DNA from 2 places in the Streptomyces sp. NPDC048295 genome. Region 1 is predicted to be linked to the other one. Evidence: riboswitches for the same ligand, from Rfam matches in the RefSeq annotation. Region 1 holds a riboswitch; the other holds the start of a gene.

Region 1 (7,741 bases):
CGCCGCACATGAGCGAAGCATGTGGGGCGTCCTGAGGTACGTACAACGGCCCGGCGACGACGCGTAGCCCTTCCGCCACGCGCCGCCCGGCCGAACCGCTACACCGGGCCGGCGATCACGGCGACCGGCTTGGCCAGCGGCGTCCCCGAGCCGTCGCGCCGCGGGTCCGGCTCGGGCAGCTCGCTCGGCGCGCCGTTCTGCTGCGCGGCATGGGCGGGCGTCGCACCCGCCCAGCCGAACACCAGGACGTCCTCTCCCTTGAGGAACCGCTGACAACGCACCCCACCGGTCGCCCGGCCCTTGCGCGGGTACTGGTCGAACGGCGTGAGCTTGCACGTCAGTACCGAGTCGTCGAGCGTGCCGTGCGAGCCCGCGACCGTGAACACCACCGCGTCCACCGCCGGGTCCACCACGGTGAACGAGATCACCTCGGCGTCCGCCGCGAGCTTGATCCCCGCCATGCCGCCGGCGGCCCGGCCCTGCGGCCGCACCTGGGCCGCCGGGTAGCGCAGCAGCTGGGCGTCGGAGGCGATGAAGACCAGATCCTCCTCGCCGGTCCGCAGCTCGGCGGCGCCGACGATCCGGTCACCGTCCTTGAGGGTGATGACCTCCAGCTCTTCCTTGTTGGCCGGGTAGTCCGGCACCACGCGCTTGACGACCCCTTGCAGGGTGCCGATCGCCAGGCCGGGGGAGGCCTCGTCGAGCGTGGTGAGGCAGACGACGGACTCGTCGCTCTCCAGCGTGAGGAACTCGGCGACCATCGCCCCGCCGGACAGACTGGGCGCCGCGTGGGTGTCCGGCAGCTGGGGCAGATCGATCACCGGGAGCCGCAGCAGCCTCCCCCCCGACGTCACCACGCCCACATCGCCGCGGGCCGTCGCCGGCACGGCCGACACGATCACGTCGTGCTTGGAGCGCTTGGCGTCCGCGGCGAGAACGATCGGCTCGTCGTTGGCGGTACGGGCCAGCAGACCGGTCGAGGACAGCAGCACCCGGCACGGGTCGTCCGCGACCTCCAGCGGAACCGAGGCCACCTGCGAACCGGCCGACTCCAGCAGCACCGTACGCCGGTCGGTGCCGAACTTCTTGGCGACCGCCGCCAGCTCGGCGGAGACCAGCTTGCGCAGCTCGGTGTCCGATTCGAGGATCCTGGTCAGCTCGGCGATCTCGCCGCTGAGCCGGTCCCGCTCGCTCTCCAGCTCGATCCGGTCGAACCGGGTGAGCCGGCGCAGCGGGGTGTCCAGGATGTACTGCGTCTGGATCTCGCTCAGCGAGAAGTGCTCGATGAGCCGCTCCTTCGCCTGCGCCGAATTGTCACTGGACCGGATGATCCGGATGACCTCGTCGATGTCGATCAGCGCGACGAGCAGACCCTCGACCAGATGCAGCCGGTCGCGCCGCTTGCTCCGGCGGAACTCGCTGCGCCGGCGCACCACGTCGAAGCGGTGGTCGAGATAGACCTCCAGGAGCTCCTTGAGCCCCAGCGTGAGCGGCTGCCCGTCGACCAGCGCCACATTGTTGATGCCGAAGGACTCCTCCATCGGCGTCAGCTTGTAGAGCTGCTCCAGCACGGCTTCCGGTACGAAGCCGTTCTTCACCTCGATGACCAGGCGCAGGCCGTGCTCGCGGTCGGTCAGGTCCTTCACGTCCGCGATGCCCTGGAGCTTCTTCGCCGAGACCAGGTCCTTGATCTTGGCGATCACCTTCTCCGGGCCCACGGCGAAGGGCAGTTCGGTGACGACCAGACCCTTGCGGCGGGCCGTCACGTTCTCCACCGAGACGGTCGCACGGATCTTGAACGTGCCGCGGCCGCGGGCATACGCGTCCTTGATGCCGCCCAGGCCCACGATGCGGCCACCGGTGGGCAGATCGGGACCCGGCACGAACCGCATCAAGGTTTCCAGGTCCGCGCCCGGATGCTTGATCAGATGGCGGGCGGCGGCGATGACCTCGCCCAGGTTGTGCGGCGGCATGTTGGTCGCCATGCCGACCGCGATCCCGGACGAACCGTTGACCAGGAGGTTCGGGTACGCGGCGGGGAGAACGGTCGGTTCCGTCTCCTGGCCGTCGTAGTTCGACTGGAAATCGACGGTGTCCTCGTCGATCGACTCCGTCATCAGTGACGTCGCGTCGGCCATCCGGCACTCGGTGTACCGCATGGCGGCCGGCGGGTCGTCGTTTCCGAGCGAGCCGAAGTTGCCGTGGCCGTCGACCAGGGGGAGCCGCATCGAGAACGGCTGCGCCAGACGGACCAGCGCGTCGTAGATCGATGCGTCCCCGTGCGGGTGCAACTTACCCATGACCTCGCCGACGACGCGGGCGCACTTCACGAAGCCGCGATCGGGGCGCAGGCCCATCTCGTTCATCTGGTACACGATGCGGCGGTGCACCGGCTTCATGCCGTCGCGGGCGTCGGGCAGGGCCCGCGAGTAGATCACCGAGTACGCGTACTCGAGGAAGGAGCCCTGCATTTCGTCGACGACGTCGATGTCGAGGATCTTCTCCTCGAAGTCGTCCGGCGGCGGGGTCTTCGTGCTGCGGCGGGCCATCGCTGCTGCGACTCCTTCACGGATTCTGTTCGGGCAACCTCAGGTTCTGACGCGGACCATTGTGGACCGCCGCACTGACATCGCCGACCTCGACCCGTCCCAAGGGGTGTTCCCGACCCCGGACGGGGCGCTTTTCCGGCCCGTCGCGCGGGGGATGCGCCCCCCTTTCACGCGAACTTCCGCGGTATGGGAACTTCGCCAGGTGTCCGTGCGCTTGCTTAAGGTGGCAGGTCTCGCAGGAAATCCAGTATCGCGATCGAAGGGACGTACATGCCCATGGGTCACACGGCCACCGCTCAGGCCGGCTCCGGCGGCTTGACAGCGACCGAGCACCGCCTGGCCAACGGCCTGCGCGTGGTGCTCTCCGAGGACCATCTGACCCCGGTCGCCGCGGTCTGCCTCTGGTACGACGTCGGTTCGCGCCACGAGGTCGAGGGGCGCACCGGTCTGGCCCACCTCTTCGAGCACCTGATGTTCCAGGGGTCCGGCCAGGTCAAGGGGAACGGCCACTTCGAGCTGGTGCAGGGGGCCGGCGGTTCGCTCAACGGGACCACCAGCTTCGAGCGCACCAACTACTTCGAGACCATGCCCACGCACCAGCTGGAGCTGGCCCTGTGGCTCGAAGCCGACCGCATGGGCTCGCTGCTCGCCGCGCTCGACGAGGAGTCGATGGAGAACCAGCGCGACGTCGTCAAGAACGAGCGCCGCCAGCGTTACGACAACGTCCCCTACGGCACGGCGTTCGAGAAGCTGACGGCACTGGCCTACCCCGAGGGCCACCCCTACCACCACACCCCGATCGGCTCGATGGCCGACCTGGACGCCGCGACCCTCGAGGACGCCCGCACCTTCTTCCGTACGTACTACGCGCCCAACAACGCGGTGCTCTCGGTCGTCGGCGACATCGACCCCGAGCAGACCCTCGCCTGGGTCGAGAAGTACTTCGGCTCCATCCCCTCCCACGACGGCAAGCAGCCGCCGCGCGACGGCTCGCTCCCGGAGATCATCGGCGAGCAGCTGCGCGAGGAGGTGCGCGAGGAGGTCCCGGCGCGGGCACTGATGGCCGCCTACCGGCTGCCGCACGACGGCACCCGCGAGTGCGACGCGGCGGACCTCGCGCTGACCGTGCTCGGCGGCGGCGAGTCGTCGCGGCTGCACAACCGCCTGGTCCGCCGTGACCGTACGGCCGTGGCGGCCGGGTTCGGGCTGCTGCGGCTGGCCGGTGCGCCCTCGCTGGGCTGGCTGGACGTCAAGACGTCCGGCGGCGTCGAGGTGCCGCAGATCGAGGCCGCGGTCGACGAGGAGCTCGCCCGGTTCGCCGCCGAGGGTCCCACGCCCGAGGAAATGGAGCGCGCGCAGGCCCAGTTGGAGCGCGAATGGCTGGACCGGCTCGGTACGGTCGCCGGCCGCGCCGACGAACTGTGCCGGTTCGCCGTGCTGTTCGGCGACCCGCAGCTGGCCCTGACCGCCGTGCAGCGGGTGCTCGACGTCACTGCGGAGGAGGTCCAGGCGGCCGCCAAGGCCCAGCTGCACCCCGACAACCGGGCGGTGCTGGTCTACGAGCCGGTCGAATCGGCCGAGCCCGCAGACACCGACGCCGACGACACCGACGCGCACGAAGGAGCGGGCAAGTGACCGACGCTGCCGCGACTGGAGTTTCGATGCAGTACCACCCGCAGCCGGCCCCCGGCGTGGCCCGGCCCTGGGCCTTCCCCGCGCCGGAGCGGGGTGCCCTGCCCAACGGCCTCACGGTGCTGCGCTGCCACCGCCCCGGCCAGCAGGTCGTGGCGGTCGAGATCTTCCTCGACGCCCCGCTGGACGCCGAGCCCGAGGGCCTCGACGGTGTGGCCACGATCATGTCGCGGGCGCTGTCCGAGGGCACCGACAAGCACACCGCCGAGGAGTTCGCCGCCGAGCTGGAGCGCTGCGGCGCCACCCTCGACGCGCACGCCGACCACCCCGGCGTCCGGGTCTCCCTGGAGGTCCCGGCCTCCCGGCTGGCCAAGGCGCTCGCGCTGGTCGCCGAGGCGCTGCGGGCGCCGGCCTTCGCCGACAGCGAGATCGAGCGGCTGGTGCGCAACCGGCTCGACGAGATCCCGCACGAGCAGGCCAACCCGGCCCGCCGCGCCGCCAAGCAGCTCTCCAAGGAACTCTTCCCGGCCTCGGCGCGGATGTCGCGCCCGCGTCAGGGCACCGAGGAGACGGTGGAGCGGATCGACTCGGCGGCCGTGCGCGCCTTCTTCGACGCCCACGTCCGGCCGTCCGCGGCGACCGCCGTGGTCGTCGGCGACCTCACCGGGATCGACCTGGACGCCCTGCTCGCCGACACCCTCGGCGACTGGTCGGGAGAGGCCGCCGAGCCGCGTCCCGCCCCGCCGATCACCGCCGACGACACCGGCCGGGTGGTGATCGTCGACCGTCCGGGCGCGGTGCAGACGCAGCTGCTCATCGGCCGGATCGGCGCCGACCGGCACGACAGCGTGTGGCCGGCCCAGGTGCTCGGCACGTACTGCCTGGGCGGCACGCTCACCTCCCGCCTCGACCGGGTGCTGCGCGAGGAGAAGGGTTACACCTACGGCGTACGGGCCTTCGCCCAGGTGCTGCGGTCCTCGGCCCCGGACTCCGCATCGGGCGCGACCGGCGCCGCGATGATGGCCATCAGCGGCTCGGTCGACACGGAGTCCACCGAGCCCGCGCTCAAGGACCTGTGGACGGTTCTGCGGACGCTGGCGGCCGAGGGCCTGACCGACGAGGAGCGCGAGACGGCGGTGCAGAACCTCGTGGGGGTCGCGCCGCTGAAGTTCGAGACGGCGGCCTCCGTCGCGGGCACCCTCGCCGACCAGGTCGAGCAGCACCTCCCCGACGACTACCAGGCGCACCTGTACGCCCGGCTCGCGGAGACCGGCACGGTCGAGGCGACCGCGGCCGTCGTCAACGCCTTCCCGGGTGACCGGCTGGTGACGATCCTGGTCGGCGACGCGGCACGGATCGAGGAGCCCGTCCGGGCCCTGGGCATCGGAGAGGTGTCGGTGGTCACCGGCTGACGACCGGCACCGTCCGACGGGCATTGCCCGATCGGAGCGATCCGACACACCGCCCCGCACCGAGGTAACGAGCGTATCGCCTCACATCTGGACAAAAGGGAAGGTCTCAGCGAGCAGGATCTCGCTGAGACCTTCCCTTTTGTCCGTTCTGGTACGGAGGTTGCCTGTCTGCCCTGTGGGATGCGCTACAAAACGGCCTGTCCGTTTGGTGAATGAAAGTGGCCCCGCTTAGCGTCGGCTCGGCTGTCCGTCACTCGTATGCCGCATCCGCGACGTACCGGGCAGTCATCGCCGAGTCCCCGTCAGGCGCGAGCCCGGGGAGCCGGGGACCCACGCAGTCCCTGGGGTGAATCGGATGCCTGAGCCCGGATGGGGCCGGGGCGTCCGTAGGAGACCTTCCTGCTCCGAACCCGTCAGCTAACCCGGTAGGCGAGAAGGAAGGAAAGGATCAGCCACTTCATGGCGTTCACCCGTGCCACCGGGAAGCACCGTGCCCCGAGCCGACTGACGCGCACGAGCGCGAAGGCGGTCGGTGTCGCGGCTCTGGCCACCACCGGCGTCGTCGGCGGCCTGGCCGCTCCCGCCCTTGCCGCGGACTCCGTGAGCGACACCGGCCTCGGCCAGGTCATCGCCATCGACAAGACCCTCGCCGACCGGATCGACGCCCAGGCCGACGCGCAGCAGCACCAGGCCGACGCGGCGGCGAAGGCGAAGGCGGAGGCCCGGCGGAAGGCCGAGGCCGAGAAGAAGGCCGAAGCGAAGGCCAAGGCGGACGCCGAGCGTGCCGCCGAGGCCCGTGCCGAGAAGGCGCGCGCCGCCCGGTCCGCCGAGCGCGCCCGGCTCGGCGCCTTCCAGCTCCCGGTCGCCGGTTCGTACGTCACCACCGGTTACAAGTCCAGCGGCTCGCTCTGGTCCTCCGGCAGCCACTCCGGCATCGACTTCCACGCCGCCTCCGGCAGCTCCGTGGTCGCCGTCGGCGCCGGTACGGTCGTCGAGGCCGGCTGGGGCGGCGCGTACGGCAACAACATCGTGCTCCGGATGACGGACGGCACGTACACCCAGTACGGCCACCTCTCCTCGATCGGCGTCTCCGTCGGCCAGAGCGTCGGTGCGGGCCAGCGGATCGGCCTCTCCGGCTCGACCGGCAACTCCACCGGGCCGCACCTCCACTTCGAGGCCCGGACGACACCGTCGTACGGCTCCGACATGGACCCGGTCGCGTATCTGCGCGCCCACGGCGTCAACGTCTGACCGACGCACCGTCGCAGCACCCCGTCGAAGGCCCCGGCAGCATGCCGGGGCCTTCGACGTACCCGCCGGGCGGCCATGGGCGACGGCCGTCCGGCGGACCGCCCCGTGACCAAAAGATATTCATGAATTTCCGCCCGGCATCGGAAATGCGGCCGCATTGCAATAGAGTCACGGAACAGGCGTCGGCCGGCCGCGATTCGCGGGGATTGAGGCGGAGGTTCGGACATGCGCATTCCAGCGCATTCGGTATGCACGGCAATCCGCGACGACATCGTCTCCGGTGTCTTCGAATGCGGCAGCCGTCTCACGGAGGAGTTGCTGGCCCGCCGTTACGGGGTCTCCCGTGTCCCGGTGCGGGAGGCGCTGCGCACCCTGGAGTCCGAGGGCTTCGTGGTCACCCGCCGGCACGCCGGCGCCTGCGTCGCAGAGCCCACCGAACTGGAGGCGGCCGACCTCCTGGAGGTCAGGACGCTGCTGGAGCCGCTGGGCGCCGCTCGCGCCGCGCAACGCCGCACCGAGGCCCACCTCAAGGTGCTGCGCGGCCTCGTGCGGCTCGGCCAGGACCGGGCCAGGCGGGGCGAGAGCGAGGACCTGCGCCCACTGGGCGACTGGTTCCACGAGACGCTGGCGCAGGCCTCCGGCAGCCCCGGCCTGATCGCGCTGCTCACCCAGCTGCGGCACAAGACCGCGTGGATGTACGCGGTCGACCGGCCCGCCCGCCCGGTGGATTCCTGGGCCGAGCACGGGGCCATCGTGGACGCGGTGGCACGCGGCGACGCGGAGCGGGCCAGGGCGCTGGCCGCCCATCACGCGGAGCGGGCCGCGGCCGCGCACCGCCTGCGTCGCACCGACCGGCCGGGCCGGCCGCCCGCCGCTCCCCGCGCGGGCCGGGTGAGG
Region 2 (7,741 bases), on a different contig from region 1:
AGCCACCGCCGTACCAGTTCACGGATCCGGCGCGCAGCTCGGCGATGCGGTCCACGCGCTCCAGCAGTTCGCGGTCGTGGCTGACCACGACCAGCACGCCCGAGCGCCAGGAGTCGACGGCCTCGTAGAGTCTCCGGCGGGCGAACACGTCGAGGTTGTTGGTGGGCTCGTCAAGGAGCAGTACGTCGGGACGGTCCAGCAGCAGTGCGGCCAGGCGTAGCAGCACGGTCTCGCCACCGGACAACTGGCCTACTGTGCGGTCCAGTTCGATGTCTCCGAGCCCGAGTTGGCCCAGGGTCGCCAGGGCCCGTTCCTCGACGTCCCAGTCGTCGCCGACCGTCTCGAAGTGCTTCTCGTCGACGTCCCCGGACTCGATGGCGCGCAGCGCCTCGCGCCGCTCGGCGATGCCCAGGGCCCGGTCCACCCGCAGTGTGGTGTCGAGGGTGATGTTCTGCGGAAGGTGGGCGAGGCTGCCGTTGACGGTCACCGACCCCTGGGAGGGGCGGAGCTGACCGGCGAGCAGGTGCAGCAGTGTGGACTTTCCCGCGCCGTTGGTACCGACGAGGCCGACGCGGCCCCGGCCGATGGCGAGCGAGAGTCCGTCGAGGACGGTCGTGCCGTCCGGCCGGCGGAAGGACAGGGCCGAGCAGGTGAGGGAAGCGCCGGGGGTGGTGGGTGTCGCCATGGTGTTCCTCGCATTCGCAAGCGCGGTGAGTGGGGGCTTCGTATGCGAGCACCACGCGGCGACCGGGCAGCGGAGGGGGGTACGGCGGTCCCGAAGATCGAGGGACGGCTCATGCACCGAGGTCGCATCCACGCGGGGTCACGGGCAGTGCGGAGCACTGCTACGGCGTGACAGACGTACGGGCGGTGCCGTACGGCGTGATGTTCGCGAACCTCAGATGCGCAACGTCCACCTCTATCGGAGACAACAGGACATCAGAACCATAACGGTGGGGAGGGAGGGATGGCAATGCCTCCGGGCGTCGGGCGGGGCCGGCTGTGCGAGCCCTCCGTCGCGGTATGTCCGTCCCATTGTGGGTGGTTCAGGCGAATTGCCCCTTTGGAGTGCCGGGTGAATTGCACCTTTTGTGAATTCGTGGCGCGAGTCACTTCCCATTCCCTCGAAGTCGCGTCACATGATGCGGACCCCTTCCCGTGCAAGGGGGGAGGCGCGCTCGATGTGAGCTGGATTACCACAATTCCAATGTCTTGATCTTGTAAGTGAATTGCGTGCGGAAATCAGGGTCTTGTCCCTTTCGGTTCCTCTCGCCTACGGTCACCGTCAATCCGGACGGAACGCCGAATCCTGCCGCCGCCCGGACATCCGACCCACTCGTGTACGGCAGGAGCGGGGGACCCAGATAAGCCGCCGGCCCGGTATCCGGAACGGCTCGGGTGAAGCCGCGCTCAGCGCGGCCAGGCATCTCCAGCCTGAACCCGACAGCTCACCTCGCAGGCGACGGAGAGGAATCCAGCATGTCCGCAACGCGTACGTACCGTCGTCTCAGGTCCACCTCGCTGACCCGGGGCTTCATCGCCGCGGGTACGGGTGCGGCCGCCCTCCTGCTGCCGTTGACCGGCGCCGCCACGGCCTCGGCTGCGCCAGTACAGTCCGTCAGCGCCGCGGCGCCCGCAGCGCAGCCCGCGGCGTACACCAACAATCTGGACGGCTGGATCAAGGAGTCGCTGGCCGTCATGGCTGAGCACGGCATCCCCGGCAGCTACAACGGCATCCACCGCAATGTGATGCGCGAGTCCTCCGGCAACCCCCGGGCCATCAACAACTGGGACTCGAACGCCGCAGCAGGAACACCGTCAAAGGGTCTCCTCCAGATCATCGACCCGACCTTCCGGGCCTACCACGTGCCCGGCACGGCGATGGACGCCTACGATCCCGTCGCCAACATCACCGCGGCGTGCAACTACGCGGCCGACAGGTACGGCTCCATCGACAACGTCTTCGGGGCCTACTGAGGTACGGAACCCGGCCGCGGGGGCGTCCGGTCGGCACGGCACAGGATCGTGCCGACGGTGACGCGGGACGGCGCGAGTCGCAGTGACGTGTTCCGCAGCGCGACGGCCGCCGGACGGGACAGCCGCTGACCCGTCCGGCGGCCCGGCGGGCGGACGGGCGGCCGACTGGCTGCGGGGCCGGCGCTCGGCGTCGTAGCGACCGAGCGCCGGCTCGACGATGGGTCCGGCGCGCAGCGCGGCGGCCGGTGTCGCCGCGTCCTCCAGCGCCTGGCAGGGCCCCTGGCAGGAATTCGGGGTCATGTCATGGGCGGCGTCGCCGAGGAGGGCGATCCGGCCCACGGTGCAGCACGGCAGTCGCACGACCATCTCATTGCCGCGCCGGCGTCTCGCGGCATCCGTTCGTCCGCGCGGGATCCTCACTCCGGGGCGCGCTGCGTCGGCCTCGCCGGTCCCGAGCGGGGCATCACGGGAACGGTCGCCGCCGACCCGGCCCGGACCGCCTGCACCACCGCGTCGTGCAGGCGACGGCTGTCCTCCTCCGAGGGGCACGCGACGGGGCTGCCCGACATCGTGAACCAGTCGATCGCACCGGTGTACTGCACGGTGACCTGGGCCGTGTCCTCCGCCCAGGTCGTGTGCACGGTCAGGTCCCCGGACAGGACGCCGACCTCTTCCGTCAGCACGCCACCGTGCCCGGAGAACACACCGCGAGTCGTCCATGACGCCCAAGCCATGACTCCAGGCTGGCATCAACACCGCGGATGCGCGACCCGCGGGCTCGCCACTCCGGCCCCGCGCCCCGCCCGCCCCGTCCGTGCGGGAGGTCGTCCCGCCTTCCGGATGCTGGATACGGGCGAAACTTTCCATCGGCCCGGGCTGCGGTTCCCGCACCCCCCGATCCCCGGACTATGACGCGTTGTTAACGCCAAACCGTCGAATTTGGCCATCGGAACAACGAATTCCGAAGGTGAACGCCTCTTGACCTGCGGAACACGTCGGGATTGCATATCGCGCTGGGAGCGACGAAACCACTCACCACGTCCTCGTCTGGAGGCGATACCGCTCCCGTGCTCAGACACCGCACCTGTTGATCGGAACCGCACGATGACCGACACGCTCAGCGCTCCCCAGGCGCTCGCCCCAGCGACCGGCCCCACTCCCCAGAAGCTCAAGCGTTCCATCGGCGTCGTGGGCGGCACACTGCTCACGCTCTCCTGCGTGACGCCCGCCTCGACCCTCTTCGTGGTCGTACCGGACCTGTTCTCCACCCTCGGCACGTACACCGCCCTCACCATCGCCATCGGCTCGCTGCTCTGCATCGCGGTCGCCTTCTGCTACTCGGAGCTGGGCACGCTCATCCCCAGCGCCGGCGGCGAGTACGCCATGGTGTCGACCATGGCGGGGCGGCTCGCCGGGTGGCTCGTCTTCGTGCTCTCGCTGCTGGTCGTGATGATCGTTCCCCCTGTGATCGCCATGGGAACGGCCGACTACCTCGCACCCATCGTGCACATTCCGGCCCCCGTCGCGGGCGCCGGCGTCATGCTGCTCGCCACCCTCGCCGGCCTCCTCGACCTGCGCGCCAACGCGTGGATCACCGGGATCTTCCTCGTACTCGAAGTGATCGCGGCAGGCGTCGTCGCCGTTCTCGGCTTCGCCCACTCCGAACGAGGCGGATCGGCGCTGGTGCACGGGTCGGTCGCCTCGTCGGGCGGCACGAGCTCGACCGTCACCGCGATGATGGTGGTCTCCGGGCTCGCGATCGCCCTCTTCATCACCCAGGGCTTCTCCACGGCCGTCTACCTCTCCGAGGAACTGGAGAACCCGCGGCGCAACGTGGCCCGCACCGTGCTCGCCACCCTCGCCATCTCCACCGCGGTCATCCTCGTCCCGGTCATCGCGATCACCCTGGGCGCCCCGGACCTGGAGGCCCTGACCTCGGGCGACCTCAACACGATGGTGGCCGCCTGGTCCAACTCGGCCGTCGGCACCTTCGTCAGCCTCTGCGTGGCCCTCGCGATCATCAACGCGGGCATCGTGATGGTCATCCAGAACTCCCGGGTGCTCTTCGCCTCCGCCCGTGACAAGGCCTGGCCCGCACCGATCAACAACGCTCTGGCCCGGCTCGGCCGGTTCGGTTCCCCGTGGGTGGCGACCCTGCTCGTCGGCATCCCCGGCGCGGCGCTCTGCTTCGTCAACCTCGACACGCTGTACGGCGTCACCGGTGTGTCCGTCACCGCCATGTACCTGCTGGTCGCGGTCGCGGCCCTGCTCTGCCGCCGCGGCACGCACCGGGAGACACCGGCCTGGCGGATGCCGCTGTGGCCCGCGATCCCCGTGCTGCTGATCGCCGTGCTGACGTACATCCTCACCCAGCAGGAGACCGAGTACCTGCTGTGGACCGGCGGGATCACAGCGGTCGCCACGCTCTACTGGGCGCTCTACCTGCGGCCTCGCCGGGAGACCCGCTGGCTGGTCAGCATCCCGGAGGACGCGCACTCCTGACCCTCCCCGGACGTGTTCCGCGCGGTGTCCGGCCCGTCGGTGAAGAGCGGCCGCCGACGGGCGAAGACACCCCGGATGCCCTCACAGTGGAGTGAGGGACGTCGTCGGAACACGGGGAGTCGTGGCGGGATGAGTGTCGAGCGCGTCGGAGTCGTCGTTCACCAGGGCCGTCCCGAAGCCGTCGTCGCGTCGGGAGTCGTACGCGACTGGTGTGCCCGTGAGGGCATCCCGTGCACGGACCTCGACGTGTGGCGCGACGACGAACGCAGACGCGGCGGGCGCGAGGAAGCCGATGTCGCGGGCAACCCCGATCTCATCGTGACGCTCGGCGGCGACGGGACGTTCCTGCGCGGCGCCAGGATCGCCGCCAAGAACGACGGAGCCGTCCTCGGGATCGATCTGGGCCGCGTCGGCTTCCTCACCGAGGTACCCGTCGAGGACGTGGTCCGGGCGCTCGACGCCGTCCACCGGGGCCGGGCGGAGGTCGAGGAGCGCATGACCCTGACCATGCGAGCCTCCCGCGTACTCGAAGTGCCCCCGGACATCGACGCCCTGATGGGCTACGGACAGCGCCCCATGCTGCCGCCACCGCAGATCGCCCTCGACGAGGAGGCCGCGGCGGAGGGCTGGGGCGTTGCGCTGGATGTCACCGCACTCAACGATGTCGTCGTGGAGAAGCTCGCCCGCGACCGGCAGGTGAGCCTCGGCGTCTACATCGGCGGCCGGCTCCTCGCCTCGTACTCCGCCGACGCGGTCATCATGGCCACCCCCACCGGCTCGACCGCCTACAGTTTCGCCGCGGGCGGTCCGGTGGTCTCACCGCGCATGGACGCCGTCCTCTTCACGCCCGTGGCGGCACACATGACCTTCGACCGCACCGTGGTCGCCGCGGCCGACGAACCCATCGCGGTACGGGTCCTGCCGCACTCGGGACAGGGCGCGGTGACCATCGACGGCCAGCTGCGCGGCGTACTGGCCGCCGGGGACTGGCTCGGCGTGTACGCGGCACCGCGCCGCCTGCGGGTCATCAGGCTCGGCCCGAACGACTTCTACGGACGGCTGCGCACCCGCCTCCGCCTCACGGACGCGCCGGCCACGGCTGCCGACGGCGAGAGCGCACCGCTCTTCCGCCCCGACGGACCGGTCCCGCACGACCTGGCCCATCTCCATCTCTCCACGGCGGTCAGGGAATAGGGCCTGCCCGGCGGATCAGGGCCGCAAGGCCGAAGTGCCGTACGACAAAGGAGTCGTCATGCCCGACAGCGCAGGCATCCCCACGTCCACCGCCCCGCCGGTTCCCGATACCGCACTGGCCGCGGCGGCAACCCAGTTGGTGCGTGACACGACCGACGACCTGATCTACCACCACTCCCGCCGCGTCTACTTCTTCGGCGGACTCCGGGGACACCGGGGCGGGCTGAGCTTCGACCCGGAACTGCTCTACGTAGCGGCCATGTTCCACGATCTCGGCCTCAACGAGGAATTCCGCGGCAGCGGGCGCCGGTTCGAGGTGGACAGCGCCGACGAAGCGCGGCGGTTCCTGCAGAGCCACGGGGTGCCCGAGGACAGCGTCCGGCGCGTCTGGACGGCCATCGCGCTCCACACCACGCCGGGAATCCCGTCGTTCATGGAACCCGAGGTCGCACTGGTGACGGCCGGTGTGGAGTACGACGTGCTGGGCATCGGGTACGACGACATCAGCGAGGCGGACCGGGCGGCGATCGTCGCCCTGCACCCGCGCCCCGACTTCAAGCGGCGCATCCTCAAGGCCTTCACCGAGGGAATCGAGGCCAAGCCGGCCACCACGTTCGGCAATGTGAAGGCCGATGTCCTGGAGCGTTACGTGCCCGGGTTCGAGCGCGCCAACTTCGTGGACACCATTCTGGATTCCGCCTGGCCCGAGTGACGCGGACGAGCAGGCCACGCACCCTGGTGGAGACGGCACCCGTCGTTATAGTTGGCGCCTACAGGAAAGTGACGGTGCGGAGGAGGGCCGTGCGGGATCAGCGAGTCCGGCCACGCCACGCCCCTCGCCCCTCTCGCCGTTCCTCCGCCACCCACGGAAGGGCCACGCGATGCCGGCCGTCCTCGTCCTGCTGCTCTCCGGAACCTGGCTGCTCTCCGGTGCCCTGGTCACCGGAACCGATCCGCTGATCGTCGCCGTGGGCCGGACCGCCGTGTGCTGCGCGGTGCTCACCGCCGTCGCCGTCTCCACCGCGGACGGCCGGGCCGACCTGCGCCGGGCCGCCGCCCGGCCGGGCACCGTGTGGCTGCTGGGCCTGCTCGGATTCGCCGGGTACGCGGCAGGAACCCTCCTCGCCATCCCGCGCATCGGGACCTCGCTCACCAATCTCGTCGTCGCGCTGATGCCGTGCGCCTCGGTGGCGGTCGGCGCGTTGTTCTTCGCCGAACGGTCCGGGCCGCGCAAGGCGGCGGGGGCGGTGCTGGCCTGCGCGGCGGCCGCCGGGTACGCGGCGCTCGGCGCGGACGCGGGTGATGCGGACGGGGCGGGGCTGCTGCTCGTGGCGGCGGCGACCGTGGCCTTCGCCGTCTACGGATTCCTGTACCGGGCCAGGCTGTCGGGACTGCCGCCGCTCGCCGTGCTGCCCGTGCTGCTCGCGGCCGCCACCTGTCTGCTGCTCCCGATGGCCCTGCCCGCGCTGATCGCCCACCCGCCGACCCCCGCCGCTACCGGGGGCATCGTCGTGCTGGGCGCAGCCGTCTACGCACCCGCCTACCTGGTGCAGCACCGGCTCATCCTGGTCCGCGGTCCGGTCTTCACGGCCGCCGTGCAGCTGGCCGTTCCCTTCACCGTCCGACTGGGCGACTGGGCGCTGGACACCGCGCCCGCCCCCTCTCCCGCCGAGCTGCTGCTCCTCGCGGTGTGCTGCGGCGGGATCGCGCTGGTCACCGTCCAGCCACAGGCCCGACTCGCCGCCGCCGAATGACCGCGGGACGGTTGCCGGGGGACGGACCGGGAACCGGCGGAGGATCGACCGGCTCGGATCCCGGACCGATTCCCGGCCCTCGTCGCGCCGACCACCAGTGTGTACGGGTGGGCGTGCATCCCGGGTGAGTCCCGTCCGTCGGCCACCTGGGCCGCGGCGGCGGCGCCCGATCCCGCCAACCCCATGTCGACGGCGGTGAGATGACGGGTGTGCTGGCCGCTGATCACGTACTCCCAGTTGTTCACACCGACCAGCGCGACATCGTCCGGGACTCGTCTCCCCGACTCCAGCAGGACCGACTCCGCGCCGAGCAC

What was found. A riboswitch is a leader RNA that binds a small molecule or an ion and turns the genes downstream of it on or off. The one in region 1 is predicted to bind cyclic di-AMP.
Positions count from the first base shown of each region.
Region 2: linked by a shared signal. The riboswitch ahead of AB0D53_RS23910 (transglycosylase SLT domain-containing protein) and the one ahead of AB0D53_RS31850 (M23 family metallopeptidase) in region 1 are both predicted to bind cyclic di-AMP.

Region 1 is NZ_JBEZLL010000027.1:26,807-34,547, reverse strand. It holds gene AB0D53_RS31870 (GTP-binding protein) at 1-67, shown strand, start outside; gene AB0D53_RS31865 (DNA topoisomerase IV subunit A) at 99-2,549, opposite strand; gene AB0D53_RS31860 (pitrilysin family protein) at 2,820-4,184, shown strand; gene AB0D53_RS31855 (pitrilysin family protein) at 4,211-5,593, shown strand; cyclic di-AMP (ydaO/yuaA leader) riboswitch at 5,873-6,039, shown strand; gene AB0D53_RS31850 (M23 family metallopeptidase) at 6,053-6,844, shown strand; gene AB0D53_RS31845 (GntR family transcriptional regulator) at 7,070-7,741, shown strand, end outside.
Region 2 is NZ_JBEZLL010000016.1:159,330-167,070, forward strand. It holds gene AB0D53_RS23905 (ATP-binding cassette domain-containing protein) at 1-685, opposite strand, end outside; cyclic di-AMP (ydaO/yuaA leader) riboswitch at 1,291-1,475, shown strand; gene AB0D53_RS23910 (transglycosylase SLT domain-containing protein) at 1,480-1,977, shown strand; partial or broken gene AB0D53_RS23915 (FAD-dependent monooxygenase) at 1,971-2,349, opposite strand; gene AB0D53_RS23920 (hypothetical protein) at 2,394-2,711, opposite strand; gene AB0D53_RS23925 (APC family permease) at 3,082-4,479, shown strand; gene AB0D53_RS23930 (NAD(+)/NADH kinase) at 4,609-5,673, shown strand; gene AB0D53_RS23935 (HD domain-containing protein) at 5,732-6,385, shown strand; gene AB0D53_RS23940 (EamA family transporter) at 6,555-7,427, shown strand; partial or broken gene AB0D53_RS23945 (substrate-binding domain-containing protein) at 7,538-7,741, opposite strand, start outside.